DNA from 2 places in the Marinobacter sp. SS8-8 genome. Region 2 is predicted to be linked to the other one. Evidence: predicted binding sites of a transcription regulator. Region 2 holds the regulator's gene; the other holds the start of a gene.
What was found. The regulator FliA, encoded in region 2, starts transcription of late flagellar genes. The targets are predictions, from matches to a motif close to CTAAAGTTTNNNNNNNNNNNGCCGNTAA.
Positions count from the first base shown of each region.

Region 1: flgM (flagellar biosynthesis anti-sigma factor FlgM) is a predicted target of FliA. The motif match lies at 9,762-9,789, and genes of this name have one in related genera.

Region 1 covers NZ_JASSVN010000006.1:110,720-122,023, forward strand. Annotated here, with positions in the region: gene ligA (NAD-dependent DNA ligase LigA) at 1-1,770, shown strand, start outside; gene QPL96_RS08350 (hypothetical protein) at 1,907-4,657, shown strand; gene QPL96_RS08355 (HPP family protein) at 4,669-5,298, opposite strand; gene mnmC (bifunctional tRNA (5-methylaminomethyl-2-thiouridine)(34)-methyltransferase MnmD/FAD-dependent 5-carboxymethylaminomethyl-2-thiouridine(34) oxidoreductase MnmC) at 5,371-7,260, opposite strand; gene QPL96_RS08365 (peptidylprolyl isomerase) at 7,265-7,885, opposite strand; gene QPL96_RS08370 (pilus assembly protein PilB) at 8,106-8,864, shown strand; gene QPL96_RS08375 (flagella synthesis protein FlgN) at 8,896-9,366, opposite strand; gene flgM (flagellar biosynthesis anti-sigma factor FlgM) at 9,374-9,700, opposite strand; gene flgA (flagellar basal body P-ring formation chaperone FlgA) at 9,860-10,561, opposite strand; gene QPL96_RS08390 (chemotaxis protein CheV) at 10,761-11,304, shown strand, end outside.
Region 2 covers NZ_JASSVN010000023.1:36,491-47,794, forward strand. Annotated here, with positions in the region: gene upp (uracil phosphoribosyltransferase) at 1-94, opposite strand, end outside; gene flhA (flagellar biosynthesis protein FlhA) at 313-2,487, shown strand; gene flhF (flagellar biosynthesis protein FlhF) at 2,548-3,840, shown strand; gene QPL96_RS17400 (MinD/ParA family protein) at 3,940-4,752, shown strand; gene QPL96_RS17405 (RNA polymerase sigma factor FliA) at 4,784-5,527, shown strand; gene cheY (chemotaxis response regulator CheY) at 5,683-6,066, shown strand; gene QPL96_RS17415 (protein phosphatase CheZ) at 6,087-6,872, shown strand; gene QPL96_RS17420 (chemotaxis protein CheA) at 6,889-9,000, shown strand; gene QPL96_RS17425 (chemotaxis response regulator protein-glutamate methylesterase) at 9,043-10,212, shown strand; gene QPL96_RS17430 (flagellar motor protein) at 10,212-10,952, shown strand; gene motD (flagellar motor protein MotD) at 10,971-11,304, shown strand, end outside.

The DNA of each region.
Region 1 (11,304 bases), on a different contig from region 2:
TTCAGTGACGACGAGCTCCGGGATTTTGACCGGCGCGTGCGGGATCGGCTGGGCCTCAGCGAGGAGGTGGAATACGTCTGTGAGCCCAAGCTGGACGGGCTGGCAGTCAGCCTGCACTACGAAAATGGCTCGTTGACAACCGCCGCAACCCGTGGCGACGGCTATTCCGGTGAAGATATCACCGCCAACATCCGGACCATTCCGTCGGTTCCCCTCAAACTGCGAGGTGACGATGTGCCGGAGCTTGTCGAGGTGCGGGGCGAAGTCTACATGCCCAGGGACGGCTTCGAGCAGCTCAATCGCCGGCTTGCCGACCGCGGCGAGAAAACCTTTGTAAATCCCCGGAATGCGGCGGCTGGCAGCCTGAGACAGAAAAAATCCACGGTCACCGCCAGGCGTCCTCTGGACATGTGCGCCTACAGCGTGGCAGTTACGGATGAAAGCCTGCTTCCGGAGACCCAGTGGGAGGGTCTTCAGCGGGTCCGCAGCTGGGGGTTCCGGATCAACCCGGAGATGCGCAGGGCGCGGGGTGTGGACGAGTGTCTTGAGGCCTATAACGAACTGTTGGCAAAGCGCGACACCTTGCCCTACGAAATTGATGGCATTGTGTTCAAGGTCAACCGCCTGGATCAGCAGAAAGCGCTGGGATTTGTGTCCCGGGCGCCGCGCTGGGCCATCGCCCGAAAATTCCCGGCCCAGGAAGAGCTGACCGTCATTGAGGACGTTGAATTCCAGGTTGGCCGGACCGGCGCGGTAACCCCTGTGGCGCGGCTGAAGCCGGTATTTGTAGGCGGAGTAACAGTGAGTAATGCCACCCTGCATAACATGGACGAGATCCGCCGCCTCGACGTTCGCATTGGCGACACTGTGTTTATCCGCAGGGCGGGCGATGTGATTCCTCAAGTGGTTAAGGTCGTTACGGAAAAGAGGCCGGTAAAGGCCCGGCAGGTTGAGCTACCGGCAACCTGCCCGGTTTGTGGTTCCGATGTTATCCAGATTGAAGGGGAGGCCGTGGCCCGTTGCTCCGGTGGCCTGTTCTGCCCGGCCCAGCGCAAAGAAGCGATCCGGCACTACGCCTCCCGTAAGGCCCTCGATATCGAAGGGCTGGGGGACAAGTGGATCGATGTCCTGGTTGATCGGGGCATGATTGAGACCGTTGCGGACCTGTATCACCTGAGTGCCGACGATCTGATGCGCCTGGAACGGATGGGTGAGAAATCTGCCTCGAATCTGGTGGATGCCATCGACCGCGCCAGAAACCCTGTACTCTGGCGGTTCCTCTATGCGCTCGGAATCCGGGAGGTCGGAGAGGCCACGGCAAAAGCCCTGGCTTCCCATTTTGGAACCCTGGAAGCCATTGCCGCCGCAGACGAGGAAACCCTGCAAACGGTCCCGGATGTCGGTCCCATTGTGGCGGGGCATATCCGGAGTTTCTTTGAACAGACCCACAACCGGGAAACCCTGGATGCGCTCCGGGAAGCGGGCGTGAGCTGGCAGGAAGAACCGATACAGCAGGGCGGTCAGCCCCTCAAGGGCCAGACCTGGGTGCTGACGGGAACGCTCTCGGAAATGACCCGGGATGAGGCCAGGGAAAAACTGGAGTCCCTTGGCGCCAGGGTGGCCGGGAGCGTATCCAGGAAAACGGCTTGTGTTGTGGCCGGTGAAGCCGCCGGCTCCAAACTGGCCAGGGCCGAGCAACTGGACGTGCCGGTTCTGGATGAAGCGGGTTTGCGGGCGTTGTTGAAAGAACATGGCCTGGAGCCGGGCTGACTGAATCTGAGAACTCGCGCAGATCCCCTGCAGATCAAATTGGCTACCATGGTGCTGTTCTGTAACGGTGTGTAAATCGCCCGGTGTGACATCGGGCGTCGCAGCCATAACAACAACAGTTTAAACGGATTTTTTCATGGGCGCCGATTATTACTCCCGCAGTCACCCTGTCTCTCGCATGGCCATCCTTGGCCTGTTTTTTTTGGGGCTCTCCGCCTGTAAAACCGAGAAAGACGCCGATCAACCCACGATTCTGGGTGTCCCCCCGGTGTCTGCCTATCTGGGCGTGGAGTATTCCTACAACTTTGGCGCCTACGGGGGAGAGGGTATACTTGATTACTCCCTGACCAACGCGCCTTCCTGGCTGGCCCTGGAAGACATCAGCAACAAGGCCCGGCAGGGTATTATCCTGCGGGGCGTTCCGGGTTTAACGGGGGGCAACCGGGGTGAGGCGGATCTTGGCAAGACCGAAGGCATCAATCTGGTGACAACAGACGGGCAGATGTCAGGCGTTCAGCCCTTTGAGGTTGATGTTAAGTACAACGTGATGTCCCTGGAATCTGAGCCCTTTGCCGAAGGTGAAAGCCCCGAAATCCCGGGAAGCAACCGGGAACAGTGTGCCTTGCCGGACCTGGAAGCAGAGGGCGAACACAGTTTTACGGTCAACCTGTATAACGATGATGGTTCTGTGTCCGGCACCCGCGAGCTGACTCTGCCAACACGCAGGGTCTTCGTGAAGGTGAATCTGGACCAACCTTCCGTGACCCGGGTTGCAGTTGCCTTTGAGTTACAGTCGGATTACGACGCGACCAGTTGCGATGCCGGCTTTTCGCCACCGCACCAGAATTGCGAGCAGAGTAATTCCAATGTGGGCGATGCCACTCCGGGCAAGGATATTGTCGGGCTTGGAAGCAACAGCCCCATGCCGCGGGACGAGTCCGGAGAAAATGAGCTTAGCTACATCGACTATGAACTGGATGAAGAGGGTTTCTATACCCGTGGCGTCATCACGCTCGAGCCCGGCATTACCGAGTGTTATCTTCCCCTGGAGGTTGTTGACGACAGCTTTCCCGAACCTGCAGAGTCACTCAGGCTGGCATTGACCGAGGTGCGCTCTGGTCTGGCGGGCCTGGGCAGTGGCAACGGAGGCGTGGTTTCCAATCTGTCAATTCAGGACAATGAGCCGGTTCTTTCGATTGAGACTGTCCAAGGTGGCTCCCGGGATACCCTGAATGTTGGCGATGTGCGGGAGTACCTGGCCAGACTCGCGGATAAGCCCGACCGGGATATTTTCGCCAGACTGACCCATACCGCGGGCTCGACAGCCAGGCTTGGTACTGAATTTGTGATTGAGCGTCAGGAAGACGGTAACTGGGTTGAAAACGATGAACTGGTGTTTCCGAAAGGGACGGACGAAGTGCCGTTCCGGATCCGCGTTCCCGCAGCCGGCTATACAAACTCCGCGTTCAGTGACCGGTTCATACTGCTGGGAGTCAACCAGGACTTTCAGGCCGGCAGGGAGGATTATGCCCGGGGTGAAAGCGACAACCTGATCCGGGTCAGTCTCAACGAACTGACAACACCGCTCGTCCTGAATGGGGCTGGCGGGTTTGTGGCCACGGATATGGCCGTGGGGCACGACGGCCGAGTGTTTGTTTCCGGCTATGATGACCAGGACAATGACCGGGTGCAGGTAAGGATTTTTGACCAGCGGGGCAGCCTGCTGCAGCAGGTGGCGGTGTCTGCCGCCGTCGACAGCCTGGTAACACCGAATCCGGTGATTGACGTCGTTCAGCGTAAGGTTACCCAGGGCAACATCAAAGTCGACCGTTTCGAATTTGTTGTTTCCTACAGTACCGACCAGCCGGTTGCAGGGACAAGCGCGCTCGGGGCAGAGGACATCGTGACATCTCTTTACGGGTTTGATGTTGCCAGCAACGGTGGCGAGTATGTATCGTCCTGGCGCATCCGCACAGGCACCGCTGCAGAAGATCAAATCCGGTGGGCCGGAATCAGCAGGGACACCGGTTATGTGCTGCTGGCGGGCGAAACCAATGGCGTTTTTGATGGCCAGCAGGGATCGGGTGGCCGTGACAGTTTCCTCCAGCGGATCGACACCGAGCTTGACGGCAACAGCCAGCTTCCTGCCGTGGCCTGGACCCGGCAGGCCGGATCCGCAGCCGACGACACGGTTGCCGGGGGTAGTGCCGATTCAGTGATGCCGCTGCTGTTCGGCTCCGCTGCCGGATCGGTGAAAGGAACTCCGGTTATCGGAGGTGTTGATGCCTTCTTCTACAATATCTCCGGTGCGGACGCTGAACTCAATGTGTACCAGGTTGGCACCGAAGGCGACGAGGTCGTTTCCGGTGGGCTGTTTTTTGCCGGCGCCCTGTGGATGATCGGTAGCAGTGATGGTCTTTACTCGGTTCTGGAACGGGAAGACGAGGATCCCGCTCTTGAAAGGGCTCCACTGTCCAGCACGGCCGGTTTCCTGCTTGGTTACTCCTCCGCCGGTAACCCGGGCAGGGCGTTTTCCCTCAATGATGAGAATGATCAGGCGAACGTGCAGCTCTCGGGACTTAGCGGGTTTGATGGCGACATGGTCGTTGCCGGTTACACCGATGGCGATTTTGCCAATGGTGGCGTTGTTTCCGGCACCACTCAGGGCATTTTGGCCCGGGTATCGCTGGTTCGGGAGGCAGATAGTGACACCGAAGACACGACCTTCAGGAATAACTGGCGTTACCAGCTTGATGAGGACAACTCGGAAATTCTCGACCTTGAAAATTTCCGGGACGATGAGGTGGTTGCCCTGGCCCGGGTGGGGAACGACTGGCTCGTGTTGTTGTTCAGCCCTGAAGGCGAACTCCTGACACCGCTGAACTAGCCGGGCGGGAGCTAGACGATTCCCTCGTGCCGGCCGGCGTTGGCGTACAGGCGAAGGTAGTCGGTGCTGGTGACGATACCGGCGGCTGCGCCCTTGGCGTTGACGACCAGGGCTGCATTCAGTTGGTGGGCGAGCATCAGTCTCGCAAGCTGATGGGCGTCGGTCTCCGGTGACGCGGTGAGGAACGCAGGAAGTTCGATATGCACCAGGCTCTCGCTCATGGCGCTGGCTTCCCGCTCGTAGAGCCAGCCAAGCAGCCAGCGAAGATCCACAAGGCCGGCAACGTTGTCTCCCGACGTAATCACCAGGTGGTTGACCTGGTGCTCATCCATCACCGATAACGCCTCGGAAACGGTTGCAGTAGCGGGCACCGAATAGAGCGTTGGAGAAGAAATCCTCGAGACCGGAAGGTAAGGGCGCTCTTCCCGCTGTTCTCCGGCGGCAGCGCCATATTCCTCAAGGGCCCGGTGCCGGCCTGCATTGGCGGCGCGCTGTAACTCCGAATCCGTTGCCTCACTTCGGCCTGGATTAATGGCCCTGGTTTCTGTCAGCTCGGTGACATCATCCACGCGCCGGGCCCGGAATGCTTCCGGTAGACGGGTTCCGACCGGCCGGCCGGGTTCGCTGACAAAAATGGACATGTGGTTCTCCCTGACAACGCCTTGCCATAACCGGTTATCGGCAGTCAGCCCGATATCTTCAGGCCAGGTTTATTACGAAATTGCCATAGCCGTCTGGTACAGGCGTCGGGTTTCCAGGCGCCGCGCGAGCTTCGCCGGCAGACACGCGGGCTGTTCGGTCAGTCGGTCGGCCAGGTATTCGGCCAGCACAGGGGCGTAGGTTAAACCTTTGCTGCCAAGGCCTGTCAACAAAAACAGGCCCTCTAGTTCATTGTCCTGTCCATTAAAAACCGGGCCGGCCACGGGCTGATAATCGTGGGTTGTGCAGCGAAAGGCGACCCGGCCATCCAGGTTGGAGACGTCCAGTTTTTCGGCATCTTTTCGCTTCAGAATGGCTGGCAACATCGCCGTGAGCTCACGAATATTTTCCTGATGGCTCTCGCTGGTGGTTAAAGGGTTTGCATTATGCAGGTCAAAGGTGGCTCCGGTTACGGCGATTTGCCCCAAGGCAGGGTTCATGTATCGGTTGCCACAAATGACCACCCGCGGATTTCGGAGGCCAGTCTTCGGCAGGTGCGTTACCTGGCCCCGGATGCTTTTAAGCCGGAATTTCCCCTTGACCGGAATAAGTCCGGCACTGTGGTGTCCTGCACAGATCACCACGCGGTCGGCAACGATGGTTGCTCCGTGCGCCCCCGATAGCTGCCATTTCCCATCGCAGGGCCGCAACCGGTTCACATGCACACCCCAGGCATGGGTTATCGTCGGATGGTCAGCCAGCGCCTGGCACAGCCTCTTTGGCTCGAGCCAGCCATTGCCGGGGAACCAGAGGCCTCCAGATTCCGTGGGTACACCGGAAAGCTCGCGGGCCTGCTCCCTGTTCACCGGATACAGAACCTCCCGTGGGTATAGGTTGCGCTGCAGGAACCGGTGCTGCCGGTCTGCTTCCCGGGCGGTTTGGGCGATCTGGAGCAGGCCAGTCGGGTGCCAGTATTCTCCGCGCCAGGTTTCGTAGAAGCGCTGGGCATAGGTCAGCGCCTGTAACGCCAGTTCGGTCTGATCATTGAATTCGACGCCAAGCTTCACGTACATGGCGCCCTGAACATTGCCCGAGGCCTCGGTGCCGGGCCCGTTGGCAGAATCAATCAGGGTAACCGGGAACCCCCGTCCGGCCAGGTTTCTAGCCAGGGTGCACCCCGCAATACCCGCTCCGATGATTGCAATGGAACCTGGCCTGTGCGCCGCCGTTTGCCCGTCTGCCGGTAACACGCCCCGGAGCATATCCCGCTTACGACCAAAGCCGGGCGTCTTCTGCACGTCGAATCCGGCCGCCGCCAGGGCGCGCCGCACCCTGCCAACGGCGGTAAAGGTTGCCAGGGTGGTGCCGGGCTTGCTGTGGGCGCGGACCTGGTCAATCGTTTCGTCCAGCCACATGGATGGATTGCGTGCGGGAGCAAAGCCGTCCATGAACCAGGCGTCGGCAAGAAAATCCAGAGATTGCCAGGCATCGGCGATATCGCCGAAATAGAGGGTGAGACGGACCCGCCCCTCTGCCAGTATCAGGCGGTGGACGCCCCGCACCAGTGGCGGGTATTTATGAATGAGCTCCCGAGCCAGGGGCTGCAACTCCGGCCACAGTGCCAGCGCGCGGATGAGATCCTCCCGGATCAGGGGGAATCGTTCGACTGATACAAAGTGGAGGGTTGCCTGATGCGCCGGGCCGTGATTCTGCCAGGCCTGCCACGCTGCCAGAAAATTCAGGCCGGTCCCGAACCCGTTCTCTGCGATAACAAAGTGGCCGCCCTGGGCAACACTGGCAAACCGCTCCGGCACATTGTTGTGCCAAAGAAACACATGGCGCGTTTCCTCCAGCCCGTTATTACGGTCGAAGTAGACATCACCAAACCTGGCAGATTCAGGCACACCCTCTCGCCAGACCAGTTCTGCGGGCTCGATTCCGGGAGGCAGCATTGATGGGCTCATGGTGTCAGTCGGCAGTATCCAGCACGGTTACCTTCTCAATGATCACTGTTTCAACCGGAACATCGGCCATGCCCCGCTTCCGGGTTGTCTGCTTGCGGGCGATAGCATCAACAGCGCCCATGCCCTCGGTGACCTTGCCGAAGACGGCATAGCCAGGGCCACGGACGCCGGCATTGAGGAAATCGTTGTCTGACAGGTTGATGAAGAACTGTGACGTGGCCGAATCCGGAGAGCTGGTTCGGGCCATGGCAATGGTTCCACGGAGGTTGGGAAGTGTGGATCTGGCTTCGTTCCTGATGGGCTCGCGGGTCGGTTTACGGGAGAGGTCTTCGGTAAACCCGCCACCCTGGATCATGAAGCCGGGAATGACCCGATGAAAGATGGTGCCGTCGAAGAATCCGGCCCGTGCGTACTCCAGAAAATTGGCAACGGTTGCCGGGGCAACGTCCGGACGGAGCTGCAGTTCAAGGGCACCTTCGCTGGTCACCATCCGGACTTTTGGAAGCGGTTCATCGGCTGATTGGCTACTGCTCTGGGCCAGCGTAGTGCCCGCAGGCAAAAGCAAAGAGAGAAGCATCAACAGTACGTGAGTCACACTTTTCAAGGGTTTTACCTGATTTGTCATTTTCGGCCGCTCTGTGTGTTATTCGCAGGGGCTTTTCCTGCGACAATTCAATGAATTCTGTTTTCCAGTGTGTGATCTTAGCAGAACGTGATTGTAAAACGGGGACTGTATCCACGCACATTGGATTGTGATCAGCTAACCTTTTCAGATGCAGGAATGACTGCACCACATTCACCGGGCAGGGTTGTACGGTTTTCACTGATGAATAAGGAGAAACTGGGTGAGAATCCGCCAGGGATTTGAAGAAAAGTCACGCCTTGGGCGATTGCTTGTCAATCGCGGGTATCTGTCTGAAGGCCAGTTGGATGAAGGCCTGAGAATTCAGCGCGAAACCGGTCAACGCCTCGGTGAAGTGCTTATTCAGACCGGTCGGATCACGGAAAAGGAACTTTACCGGGTTCTCAAGCACCAGTCCCGCTATCGTAACGCGGCGGCCCTGGTGACCATGGTTACGCTTCCGTTCCAGCCACTGGTGACGTTTGCGGCCAGCAACACTGCAGGTGCTGCTACCCAGTCGGCGTTGGAGGCTGGTGAACTCTATGAGAGAGGGAGTCTTGCGCCGCTGACCGAAACCGAACTGGCGGCGGTATCGGGGCAGGGTGATCCTACCTTGTTGGGGCGGATCGGACGGATCGGGGCGATGGCGGAGAATCCGGCCGGTGTTGATCGCGATGAAGAAGGAGGAAGCCCGGCGGCGAACGTTATTGAAGGGATAAAACTAACGGCAAATATCTTCGTGCCGGTTCTGAATTTCCTGGATTCTGACCTTACCATTTCCGGCGTTCACTACCGGGAGGGCGAGCCCCGCTATGCGGTTCGGGAAGACGGGGCGCTGATGCTGGCTTTTCCGGAGCGCATTGAAGAAATCCGCTTGGATAATATCCGTGTTACCGGAGGCCAGGGCGCATCAATGGGCAATGTAACCATCCAGGATATCCGGTTCCACCCGGATTCCCGGATGACCATTTACACCCGATAGCAACGGTTAGAAGTCACGACCAGCGCGGTTTTCAGGCGCTTGCGAGCACTGTCCGGCTTGAGACTGCCGTTTGCTCACCACGTGCTCCGTAGAGTGTCTGCTGGCCGTTGGCGCCCCGGAAAATGTCGGTCAGCCGTGTCAGGCGTTTTTGCAGATGGGTGATCACCCGGCCGTTGTTCTGGTTCAGGGTCTGGCAGGCTCGCAGTTTCTGGTCCGCTTCCTGCCAGAGCTGATAGAGCTCAGAAAGGCCCGCACTGAGAATAAAACGGGAGGGTTCTCCGCTCTCGGGGCGATAGCCCATCTGAACCAGTGTCCGGATTTTCTGCTTTGCCCGCTCACGAATGGCCCCGAGAAGATCGTTTTTCTCTCTGGTCAATTCGTTCAGAGCCTGGAGATCGGATGTGGCAAGGCAGTTTTTTTCCCTGCCGAGGATGTCAGCGAGTGCGTCCAGTTGGCTGACATCCTGGGATAGAAGTGTCTTCAGATCATCGATTGCTGCCATGATTTACTCACCCAAAAATGCTTTTATCCATCTCCAGCATTTTCTGGGCCAGTTTTTCGGCGTCAATTTTGTAGGTTCCGTTTTCGAGAGCGGAACGGATCTGCTCAATACGGTCATCATCCATCTCAGGATAATCACCCAGCTTCTGTTCCAGTTGTTTGAGATTCCTGGCCTGACTGCTCAGGCTTACGTTTTCACCCCGGGCTCCCAGGGTCTGGGTTTTTGCCTGCTCGTTGGTCGCCGGCTGGCTGCTCTGAGCACCAGCGCCCTTGTCGACCGTGGTTCTCTGAGTGTTGACCTGGCCGGGGCCAATTCCATTGAAGTCAACTGACATATCGATACCTGCTTGCCTGATGCGCCAACCATTTGCGACGCTTACTCGAGTTTATGTCTTCTTAACGGCGGAACCGCAGAAACCTTTAGAAACTTTTTGCTACTGTCACCGGGCCCGGCAGAATCTTGCCGGGTCCGGCAAAGTGCTGCCGAGGCGCGGCTACATCGGAATCTCAACACGGCCGGGGGCGACAACGTTTGCCTTTACCGTACGTGAGGAACTCAGATTCTCGACCAGAACCTGCTCTCCTATGCCTGCGCTGGCCAGAGCCTTACCGCGGGAACGCACCGAAAATCCGCCGGTTCTGGCCGTGATGATAACATGATCCCCACGCTCTATCGCATCCGGGGCAGAGAGCATATCCGGCGTGATCAAAGAACCGGCATTTATGGATCGCCGAACCTCCATTCCTACCGCTTGTCCGGTTTCGGTTATCGTTCCGCGTCTTGAGGCATTGATCTCCACGGACTGGTGCGTCACGAGATCTGGGGTAATCCGCTCACCGCGAGTCAGGGGGCGGGTTGCAATCAGGGCGGACCCATGGATTGAGACGGAGGCCGTAACGAACATTCGCCAGGGGCGGTTTCCGTCACAGGCTATCAGCAGGGACGGGCTTGTACTCTTCCAGGGGTCGCCGCTGAACTCGACGCTCAGGGGGCGTCCGCATTCGGCGAGGGCGAGGCGGTTATCGATGGACTCGGGCTCAAAGGAAACCGTATAGCCCATACTGGTCTGTTTGTTGGCAAAGTCGCCCAGAAACGTCAGGGCGGCCTGCCGGATCTGTTCGGCAGTGGTTTGAGCCAGCAACGGGCCGCTCAGGCTGGACATTAGCAGGAGTAGGGCAAAATTGGTGGTGCGCATATGTATGAGTTTGTCCTATGCTGTCAATGTCAGGGCAGAAAAACCCGAACAATGCTAAGGGTTCTGGGAAAGTGGCCGTTAAGTTGGCTGACCCGCTGCTGAGATGACGGTTTTCTGTCGATCAGGCGATTATTCAGCGTCTATTAAGTAGCTAGCAAGATATATGCCGGCGTAAAGCCGGCCAGCCAGGAGAAACAAAATGGCAGGGGTGTTGGACAGCGTAAACCAGCGCACACAGCTGGTAGGGCAGAATCGCCTTGAGCTCCTTCTTTTCCGTTTGAGAGGGCGTCAGATATACGGAATTAACGTTTTCAAGGTGAAGGAGATTTTGCAATGTCCCAAGCTGTCATCCATTCCCAATAGCCGGAACGTCGTCAGGGGGGTCGCCCATATCCGGAGCGAAACCATTCCGATTATTGATCTGAGCATGTCCATTGGATTGCCCGGAATTCCCCAGCAAGAGTTGGCAACCAGTTTTGTCATCATTACCGAGTACAACCGTAAAACCCAGGGCTTCCTGGTTACGGGTGTTGACCGGATCATGAACATGAACTGGGAGGATATCCTGCCGCCGCCCAAGGGTGCTGGAAGGGATGTCTATCTTACCGCTGTTACCAAAATCGATGACAAGCTGGTAGAAATCATTGATGTAGAAAAGATTCTTGCAGAAGTTTCTCCGTTCGGTGAGGATGTCACCGAAGCCGTGGTGAGCAAGAGTGCTGATCGGGTGCCCGGCCACCTGC
Region 2 (11,304 bases):
CCAGCTCACGAAAATTCTTGGTGCTGATATCCGCGCGGCGCATCAGGCCGAGCTTGTGGCGGATAAGCGGGTGTTTTACCTCGTGGATTGGCATGGGGTCACCTGTGTGTCTGATTGTGGTTTCGGTGTCTCAATTAAATGGCGCAAGGATACCGTATCTGGCTAGGCGAGTCAGGCGGCGGAGCAATGCTTAGCGTGAAATTCCCCCGGCCGTGGTACGGATCTTGCGGTAACCCTCACGAACGACGCCCCGGCGTCAGAATCCCGACCTTATACCGCTTGCAGGCGCAGTTAAACGGAGAAGTTTCCGGTATGGACAGAGCTTTGGTCCTTAATAACGTCAAAACCCTGACGCGGGGCAATCTGGGCGTGCCCGTCATGTTGATGGGGTTGCTGGGCATGATGATTCTACCCATGCCCGCCTTCCTGCTGGACGTGTTCTTTACCTTTAATATCACCCTGTCGATCGTCATCCTGCTGGTGTGTGTCTACGCCCTCCGGCCCATGGAGTTTGCGTCTTTCCCGACCGTGCTGCTTGTGGCGACTCTGTTGCGCCTGGCCTTGAACGTGGCGTCTACCCGGATCGTGCTGTTGAACGGCCACGAGGGGGGGGATGCCGCCGGTAAGGTTATTGAATCCTTTGGCGCGGTATTGATTGGCGGTAACTATGCCGTTGGTCTGGTGGTGTTTGCGATCCTGATGATCATCAACTTCCTGGTGGTGACCAAGGGCGCCGGACGGGTGTCCGAGGTGAGCGCCCGCTTTACGCTGGATGCCATGCCTGGCAAACAGATGGCGATTGATGCTGACCTGAACGCCGGTCTGATCAATCAGGAGGAGGCCAAGCATCGCCGGGCGGAGATCGCCCAGGAGGCTGATTTCTATGGTTCCATGGACGGTGCCTCCAAGTTTGTGAAAGGCGACGCCATTGCCGGCCTGCTGATTCTTGCGATTAACATAATTGGCGGGGTCGCCATTGGCATGCTCCAGCACGGCCTGGATTTTGGCCTGGCCATGGAGCGGTATGCGCTGCTGACCATCGGTGACGGCCTAGTGGCGCAGATCCCGTCGCTGCTGCTGTCTACCTCTGCCGCCATCATGGTTACCCGGGTTACTTCCAGCCAGGATATGGGTGGGCAGATCCTTCAGCAGATGTTCAGTGCGCCCAAGGCACTGTCAATTGCCGCCGCCATCCTGATCATCCTTGGCCTGATTCCGGGCATGCCCCACGTAGCCTTCCTGGGCCTGGGTGCCCTGGCCGCGGGTGCCGCCTGGTATATCTGGAAACATCAGCGCCAGACGGTAGAAGACGAAGGCGTATATCCGGGGCGGGCCGGGGGTGCGCCTCGTCCGGCTGGCCGCGATCTTCCGCCGGGCGGTGACGCCGGTTCCGACCAGGGCCGTCAACTGCCGGCGCCGGGTGAAACCAAAGAGCTGGGCTGGGACGATGTGGCCACTGTGGACATCGTGGGCCTGGAGGTGGGGTATCGGCTTATTCCGCTGGTGGACAAGTCCCAGGGTGGCCAACTGCTCAGCCGCATCAAGGGTGTGCGTAAAAAGCTGTCCCAGGATCTGGGCTTTCTGATGCCCTCGGTTCACATTCGCGACAATCTCGATCTGATGCCCAACGTCTACCGCATCACGCTGATGGGTGTGACCATTGCCGAGGCGGAAATTCACCCGGACCGGGAGCTTGCCATTGATCCCGGGCAGGTATTCGGAAAAGTGGAAGGGATTGAAGGCAAGGATCCGGCGTTTGGCCTGGATGCCAGCTGGATCGAGCCGGACAAGAAGGATCAGGCCCAGACCCTCGGCTATACGGTTGTGGACGCCAGCACGGTCGTGGCTACCCACCTGAATCAGGTGCTACAGAAGCATGCCCACGAATTGCTGGGGCACGAAGAAGTCCAGAAGTGGCTGGACCAGTTGGAAAAGATTTCGCCCAAGCTCGCCGAAGAGCTGGTACCCACGACTGTTTCCATCAGCTTGTTGCTGAAAGTGCTGCAGAACCTCCTGAAGGAGGAGGTTCCGGTTCGGGATATGCGGTCTATCGCCGAGGCCATCGTGAACGTGCACCCCAAGAACCAGGATCCGAAGCTGCTGACCACGGCCGCCCGCCAGTCCCTGCGCAGGATGATCGTCCAGAGCATTTGCGGCAACGAATCGGAGATACCGGTAATCACCCTGGACCCGGATCTGGAACAGTTATTGCTGAAGTCTGTTCAGCAGAGTCAACAATCCGGCGGACAGGAAGACATCGGCCTGGTTCTGGAGCCGAACATGGTTGAAAAGCTCCAGCGCTCCCTTAAGGAGAGCGTCCAGCGCCAGGAAATGCTGGGAAAGCCGGCCATTCTGCTGGTCTCCGGGCCTCTGCGCCCGGTGCTGGCGAAATTTGCCAGCTACGGGGTAGAGCGCCTGCATGTGCTCTCGTACCAGGAAATCCCGGATAACAAACAGATCACAATCGTGGCGTCCGTTGGCCAGTAACGGCGCGGATGACAGAGCGGACAGCGCCGGCACGGCGTTGCCGGTGGAGGAAGAGGCATTATGAAAGTAAAACGGTTTTTTGCCAGGACCATGGCAGAGGCACTCAAGCAGGTCAGCGAACAGATGGGGCCGGACGCCGTAATCCTTTCCAACCGCCGGGTTGACGGTGGCATCGAAATTGTGACGGCGCTGGACTATGACGAAAACATGGCGCGCCAGCGACTGGGCGACCAGGCGCAGGAGGCCACCAACGGCTCCCGCCTGGCAGAGATGCAGGCGGACCAGCAGCGTCGTCTTGAGGACGAGCTCGGCCGGTCCCGGGAGCGAATCCGCGAGGTTCGGGAAAAGCGGGCCGCCCAGGGGGCCGGCTATGCAGGTACGTCGTTTTCTGCGGTGCAGGAATCGTTGGGTGCCGGCTTTGATGAGCCTGAGCCGTTGGTGCAAGCGCCACGGCAAGGTTATTCCGATGAGCTGGCCCAGATGCGCGCGGAGATCCGTTCCCTGAAGAACCTGATGCAGGGCCGTAAGCCGGAGCCTGAGGTGCCGGCAACCAGTGCGGTTCAGCAGAGACTGGCCGAGCGGCTTCAGGAGTTCGGTCTCGGTAGCGATCTGGCGGGGTCAATTTCCCGCCGCCACAAGGCCGGGCGCCTGGAGGATGGCTGGAAGCAATCCCTTAAAATGTTGTGCACCGGCGTACGGACTTCCCGCCTGGAATGGCTGGATCAGGGCGGCGTCTTTGCCCTGGTGGGGCCAACTGGCTCGGGTAAAACCACCACCATTGGCAAGCTCGCGGCGCGGTATGTGCTCAGCCATGGTGCCGATTCTGTGGCCCTGGTCACCACTGACCGTTATCGGGTAGCGGCGCATGAGCAGTTGTTTGTCTTCGGTCGCATTCTGAACGTTCCAGTGCGGGTCGTCGACGAGAGCCACAGCCTGGATGATATCCTGGACGAGTTGTCAGGCCGCCATCTGGTACTGATTGATACTGCCGGCCTGACCAGTGCGGACAAAGGCTACCAGGAACAACTGGCGGAACTGGCGCGCAGCCATCACAATATAAAGACGCACCTGGTCGTTTCGGCCACCAGTCAGCCGCGCATCATGAAATCCGTCTGGCATTGCTATAAGATGGCAAATCTTGCGGGCTGCGTGATGACCAAGGTCGACGAGGCCCTGACACTTGGCGAGTCTCTCGGCTTTGTGATGGAAACCGGCCTGTCGGTAGCCTATTACACAGACGGGCAGAAGATTCCCGAAGACCTGCACCACGCAGAAGCGGTTCCGCTGGTGCGGCTGGCCGTGGAGCGGCTTAAAATCCTCCAGAAACAGCAGGCGGTCGCAGAAGGGGCCTGACAGAGCGCGCCTGGGACCGGACAGTGATACCGGGCAGACCGGCAGAGAGTGTCCGAAAAGACAGCACCTGGCTAAACGTGGCGAGAGACAAAAAACAGTATGAGCAAAGCGCAACCGGTACAGGTGATTGCAGTTTCCGGCGGAAAAGGTGGAGTCGGCAAGAGTAACGTGTCGGTTAACCTCGGGATTGCCCTGGCCCAGAAAGGCCGGAGGGTCGTGCTTCTTGATGCCGACCTCGGGCTGGCCAATATCGATGTACTGCTCGGCATTACCGCCAACCGGAACCTTCAGGATGTGCTGGCGGGTGACTGTGATCTCAAGGACGTTCTGGTCGATGGCCCCGGTGGCATCAAGATTGTACCGGCGTCCTCCGGTACCCAGCGAATGACCCAGCTCAGCCCCATGGAGCATGCCGGGCTGATCAACGCGTTCAGCGAACTCGGTGACCAGATCGATGTTCTGATCGTAGACACCGCCGCGGGCATTTCCGAATCGGTGGTGAGCTTTCTGAGAGCCTCCCAGGAGCTGCTCCTGGTGGTGTGCGACGAGCCCACCTCCATCACCGACTGTTATGCCCTGATCAAACTTATGAACCGTGATTACGGCACCAACCGTTTCCGCATTCTTGCCAATCAGGTGAGAAATGAGCAGGAAGGCCGGCACCTGTTTGAAAAACTGACCCGGGTCACCGAGCGCTTCCTGGATGTGGCACTACAATATGTCGGTATGGTGCCTTACGATGAAGCCGTGAAAAAAGCGGTTCAGCGGCAGCGGGCAGTGCTGGATGCCTATCCCAGGGCAAAAGCCTCCCTGGCGATCAAGGCGCTGGCGGAAAAAGTTGACAACTGGCCGCTGCCTTCCTCTCCCCGCGGGCACCTGGAATTCTTTGTGGAGCGGCTCGTCGAAGTCTGAATCAGATCCAGTCAAACAAAAAACCGGATACATGACATTGGCGAAAAACCTCGGAATCTATAACCAGTCAGGCGCGCAGAAGCCTTCCCAGCTCGTTGAGGAGCACGCGCCCCTGGTCAAGAAAATTGCCCTTCATCTGATGGCCCGGCTACCAGCCTCTGTGCAGCTTGATGACCTGATGCAGGCCGGAATGATCGGCCTGCTCGAGGCGGCTCAACGCTACAGCGCCACCAGGGGTGCAACCTTCGAGACCTACGCGGGCATCCGGATTCGTGGCGCCATGGTGGATGAGATCCGCAAGGGCGACTGGGTTCCCCGTTCCGTGCACCGCAATGCCCGTCGTATTTCCCAGGCTATCAAGGCCGTTGAAGATCGTCTCGGCCGGGAGGCCCAGGATCTGGAAGTGGCTGAAGAACTGGGCATGGGGCTGGCCGAGTACCATACCTACCTCTCTGACTCCAACAGCGGCCGGCTTTTTAGTCTCGATGAGCTCAATGAATCCGGCGAACTGCCGATAGAACAGACAGAGCCACGGGATAATCCGCTCGAAGGGCTCTCGTCCGACGCGTTCCGCCGCAGTCTCGCCGAGGCTATAGAGGAACTGCCGGAGCGGGAAAAACTGGTGTTGAGCCTGTATTACCAGGACGAGCTGAACCTCAAGGAAATCGGTGCGGTGCTCGGCGTCAGTGAAAGCCGGGTCAGCCAGATTCACAGCCAGGCGGCCTTGCGACTTCGGGGGCGTTTATCGGACTGGCGCCAGGATACGGGCAACTGATCACTGTTTTGTGTGTCCGCGGCGGGGCAGACTGTAGTTTTTGGTAACCGATGCTTTACAACCGAAGCAAAGATCAGACAATAAGCGGTTGAAACAGCGGCCTGCTAGACTCGAAAGGTCAAACGAATTCCGGGTGTTACTAACTGGAGGTCCCATTGGACAAGAACATGAAAATTCTCATTGTGGATGATTTTTCCACAATGCGACGGATTATCAAGAACCTGCTACGTGATCTTGGTTTCACCAATACCGATGAAGCCGATGACGGCAACACGGCGCTGCCGATGCTCAAAAGCGGGAAATATGATTTTCTGGTAACTGACTGGAATATGCCGGGCATGTCCGGTTTCGATCTGCTCAAGGCCGTGAGGGCTGACGAGAACCTGAAAACCCTGCCGGTGCTGATGGTGACCGCAGAGGCCAAGCGGGACCAGATTGTTGCCGCTGCCCAGGCAGGCGTCAATGGCTATGTTGTCAAGCCGTTTACTGCTGCGGTGCTCAAGGAAAAAATTGAAAAAATCTTTGAAAGAATCCAGTAACCAGAGATCGGATGGCTCTCATGAGCGATAGCAAAAAGAATCATCGGGGCCTTGAGCCAGAGGTGACGGAAAAGCTCCGGCGTCAGGCAGCCGAACTGGCTGAAAGCGTTGATGCCGGTGAATATGCCAAAGCCATGACCCTGATCAATGAGCTCAGCGAAGTCAGGGATCAAAGCCTGTATCGCGAAGTCGGGCGACTGACCCGAAGCCTGCACGAAGCGATCCGGAACTTTCAGATAGATCCCCGAAACGCGGAACAACAGGAAGTGCTGTCAAAAATGACAGATGCCTCTGACCGTCTCGAGTACGTGGTACACATGACCGGTGAGGCGGCCAACCGGACCATGGACCTGGTCGAGGCAACCATGCCAGTGGCCAATGCATTGAGAGACGAGGCGGCAGCCTTGCGGGACGAGTGGCAACGCTTGCGCCGCAGGGAAATGCAGCCGGCGGAATTTCGCCAGTTGTATGGCCGGATCGACAAGTTCTTTGCCGGCATGACCGCGGACGCGGAGACCATGTACAACAATCTCTCGGAAATACTGCTGGCCCAGGATTTCCAGGATCTCACCGGGCAGGTCATCCAGAAAGTCACCACACTGGTGAAAGAGGTTGAGGAACAGATGCTCTGCCTGGTGGTGATGGCCAGTCACGTCGATCAACTGACGGGCACCGTGCACCAGATTGAGGAAACGGAAGAATCTGCGGAAAAGGGCGTCGGGCCCCAGATCAAGGCCGATGAGCGTGAAGATGTAGTCTCGGGACAGGACGATGTGGATGACCTGTTGTCCAGTCTCGGTTTCTGAATGAAGAGGGTAACGCATGGCGTTTGATGCTGATGACGAGATTTTGCAGGACTTCCTGGTAGAGGCCGGCGAAATACTCGAAAAGCTGTCAGAGCAGTTGGTAGACCTTGAGCAACATCCTGATGACAGTGATCTGCTCAACGCCATCTTCCGTGGTTTCCACACTGTCAAGGGCGGGGCAGGCTTCCTGCAGCTTGATGCTTTGGTAAATTGCTGCCATTCCGCGGAGAACGTGTTCGATATTCTGCGCAATCACAAGCGCAAGGTGGATTCAGAGCTGATGGATGTGGTTCTGGAGGCCCTCGATAACGTCAACGCGATGTTTGAGCAGGTCCGTAACCACGAAGAACTGACGCCCGCCCCCGACGAATTGATCACAGCGCTCGACGCCCTGGCACAGCCTGAGGTCGGAAGCGCCGCCCCGGCCGCCACCCCACAGCAGGAACAAACGACGGAAGACGACGCGACAGAAGGCGGGGGCGATATCACCGACGACGAATTCGAGAAGTTGCTGGATGCATTGCATGACGATCCATCCGGCGAACCCTCATCGCTGTCCAGCCCCGATGCCGGAGCCGGCAACAACGAGAGTTCCGGTGATGACGAGATCAGCGATGATGAGTTTGAGGCGCTTCTGGACCAGCTGCATGGCAAGGGTCAGTTTGCGGGTGCGCCTGCCGCTGGGACTCCCGGCAGGAAAGACGAAAAACAGTCCCCGAAGACTGAAACCGGCGGCAGCGATGACCTGATCACAGACGATGAATTCGAGAAGCTGCTGGACGATCTCCACGGCAAGGGCGGAAGCCCTGCGGTCAGCGGCCAGCCGGCTTCGCCGCAAAAACAGGCGAGGCCAAAAGCCGAGCCACCCAAGGCGGAAAAACCGAAGGAAGAACCGAAATCCGCTGACAGACCGGGCACCAAAGGCGGCGCCGCACCGGCCATGCCATCCAGGGAGCATGCCCCGGCCGCAGAAACCACCGTGCGCGTCGACACCAAGCGCCTGGACGACATCATGAACATGGTGGGTGAACTGGTGCTGGTTCGGAACCGTTTGCAGCGCCTCGGTGCGGCAAGCGAAGACGAACACATGCACAAGGCGGTCTCGAACCTGGATGTAGTAACGACCGATCTTCAGTCTGCTGTGATGCAGACCCGCATGCAGCCGATCAAGAAAGTGTTCGGCCGTTTCCCGCGGGTGGTCCGGGACCTTGCCAGAAGCCTCAAGAAAGAGGTGAACCTGGTCATGCATGGCGAGGATACCGACCTCGACAAGAACCTGGTGGAGGCGCTATCCGATCCACTGGTGCATCTGGTCCGTAACTCCGTCGATCACGGTATCGAGGCGCCGGATGTCCGGGAAAAAGCCGGCAAGCCGCGCCAGGGCACGGTTACGCTGTCGGCGGAACAGGAAGGCGATCATATCCTGCTGTCCATTGATGACGACGGCGCCGGCATGAACCCCGAGGTGCTGCGGCGCAAGGCGGTGGAAAAAGGCATTTACGACCAGGATGCAGCTGATCGTCTGACCAATACCGAGTGCTACAACCTGATCTTTGCCGCAGGCTTTTCGACCAAGGATCAGATTTCCGATGTCTCCGGCCGTGGTGTCGGCATGGATGTGGTCAAGACCAAGATTGGTCAGCTCAATGGTCAATTGAGTGTTGAGTCTGAGCTGGGCAAGGGGTCGCGGATTATCATCAAGGTTCCGCTGACGCTCGCGATCATGCCCACCCTGATGATCATGCTCGGCGACCAGTCCTTTGCCTTGCCGCTGGTGAATGTGGTCGAGATTTTCCATCTGGATCTCACCAAAACCAACGTTGTCGACGGTCGGGAATGCATTGTGGTTCGGGAAAAAGTGTTCCCGCTGTTCCACATCAAACGCTGGCTGGTGCGTGACAACGGATCCCGGGAAGTGCCGGAGAATGCCCACGTCGTGATCGTTGCCATGGGTACCAAACAGGTAGGCTTTGTGGTCGACCAGTTGGTCGGGCAGGAAGAGGTGGTGATCAAACCACTGGGTCGTGCACTCCAGGGTACTCCGGGCATGGCCGGCGCCACGATCACCGGTGATGGCCGAATCGCGCTGATTATTGATGTTCCCAGCCTGCTGCAACACTACGGTTAAGCCGTGACCGGCAGGTGACAATGGAATGGGTAGGAGAAGTGGATGACAGTTTCTGTCCTGGTCGTTGACGATTCAGGGTTTTTTCGAAAACGGCTGACGGAAATCCTGACCAGCTCCGGCCAGATCAAGGTCGTTGGCGCTGCCACCAACGGCCGGGAGGGCGTGGAGCTTGCCGAGAGGCTGCGTCCGGACGTGATTACCATGGATTACGAGATGCCGGTTATGGACGGTATTTCTGCCGTGCGCGAAATCATGCGCAAGCATCCGGTGCCTGTCCTCATGTTTTCCTCGCTCACCTACGAAGGTGCGCGAGTGACTCTGGATGCCCTGGAAGCCGGCGCCGTTGACTTTCTGCCGAAGAACTTCGAGGAAATTGCCAGGGATAACAGCCAGCTCCAGAAAATCCTGATCGACCGGGTTCTGGATGTCGCCCGCAGCCGACCCGGCGCCCGTCCGGTCGCTCCGTTCCGGGACGGAGCGCCACCTCCTGCCGCGCGGGCGCCCATTGATGCGGCACCGGTTCGCTCCCGGCCTGAATCAATCCTGCGTCAGCGCCACGGCATTCAGGAGCGGGCCCCGGGTGTGGGAGCTACAGGCGAGGCTGAAGTCCCGAGGCGTCATGCCCGCCGGGGCCCCGCCAAACATTACGCGGTGGTCGGCATTGGTACCTCAACGGGCGGGCCGGTGGCGCTGCAGCGGGTACTGACCGCCTTGCCTGCGTCGTTCCCGGCGCCACTGGTGCTGGTCCAGCACATGCCGGCCAGTTTTACGCCGGCGTTTGCCGAGCGGCTGAACAAACTCTGCCGCATAGAAGTTCGGCAAGCAGAAGATGGCGACGTGCTTCGCCCGGGACTTGCCTTACTGGCGCCCGGCGGCAAACAGATGATGATTGAGAACCGGGGCGGACAGGCCCGGGTCCGGATCCTGCCAGGTGACGAGCGGCTCAATTACAAGCCTTGCGTAGACGTGACCTTTGGTTCACTGGCCCGGAGTTTCCCGGGCAAGACCCTGGGCGTGATCCTTACCGGCATGGGCTCTGACGGCAAGGAGGGCTGCCGGATGATGAAGCAGAGTGGCTCGGATATCTGGTCCCAGGACGAAAAATCCTCGGTCATTTACGGAATGCCCATGGCCGTTGCCAAGGCAGGACTGACCGATGAAGTCCTGTCACTGGACGAAATCGGACCGCGGCTGGTGGAAGGTGTCAGCTGATGGATATCCTCAGCCTTCTCGGGGTTGTTCTCGCATTTGCCGCCATACTGGGCGGCAACCTGTTGGAAGGCGGGGCGCTGGGCTCGCTCTTTAATGGTCCCGCGGCGGTGATTGTGATTGGTGGCACATTTGCCGCGACGATTCTCCAGACCTCGTGGTCCATGCTTAAAAGAGCCTTTACTCAGGTGCGCTGGGTTTTTGTTCCGCCGTTTATCAACATGGAAGATGGCTTGGGGAAAGTCATTGACTGGAGCGTGAAGGCCCGCAAGCAGGGGCTTCTTGGCCTTGAAGGGCTGGCAGAGAGAGAGCCGGAACCGTTTGCCAGGAAAGGGCTGCAATTGCTGGTGGACGGTGCGGAAACGGAAACCATCCGGGGCGTTATGGAGGTGGATCTGGAATCCCGTGAACAGAGGGATCTCGAATCTGCCAAGGTGTTTGAGGCCATGGGCGGCTATTCCCCGACCATCGGGATTATCGGTGCGGTTATGGGTCTGATCCAGGTGATGACCAACCTGGAAGATCCTCAGTCACTCGGTAGCGGTATTGCCACGGCCTTTGTTGCGACCATTTACGGTGTCGCCCTGGCGAATCTGCTGTTTTTCCCGGTGGCCAACAAGATGCGTGGTATCGTGCGGGAGCGGACCCGCTACGAGGATATGATGATTGACGGCATTATTGCCATCGCCGAGGGTGAAAACCCGAAATCCATCGAATTGCGGCTGCGGGGCTTCCTGCAGTAGGCATGCGCAGGCCAGACTATGCGGCGCCGTAGGCAACCCAAGGACGATCTGCACAATAAAGAGCGTTGGCTGATTTCCTATGCCGACTTCATCACCCTGCTGTTCGCCTTTTTTGTGGTGATGTACTCGGTTTCGTCCGTGAACGAAGGCAAGTACAAGGTGTTGTCCGAAACCCTGACCGGGGTTTTCAACGCGCCCCAGCGGTCCTTCCAACCCATCGAGATCGGCGAGCAGCCTCAGCAGTCCCTGAGCGCGCCCGCTGAAAACGTGATACCCCCGGCAGTCACCGAAGCTCCCCGAAACCCTGAAATGGACGCCCAGGCCCGGACCGAGGCCCTGCGTGCCATGGCTG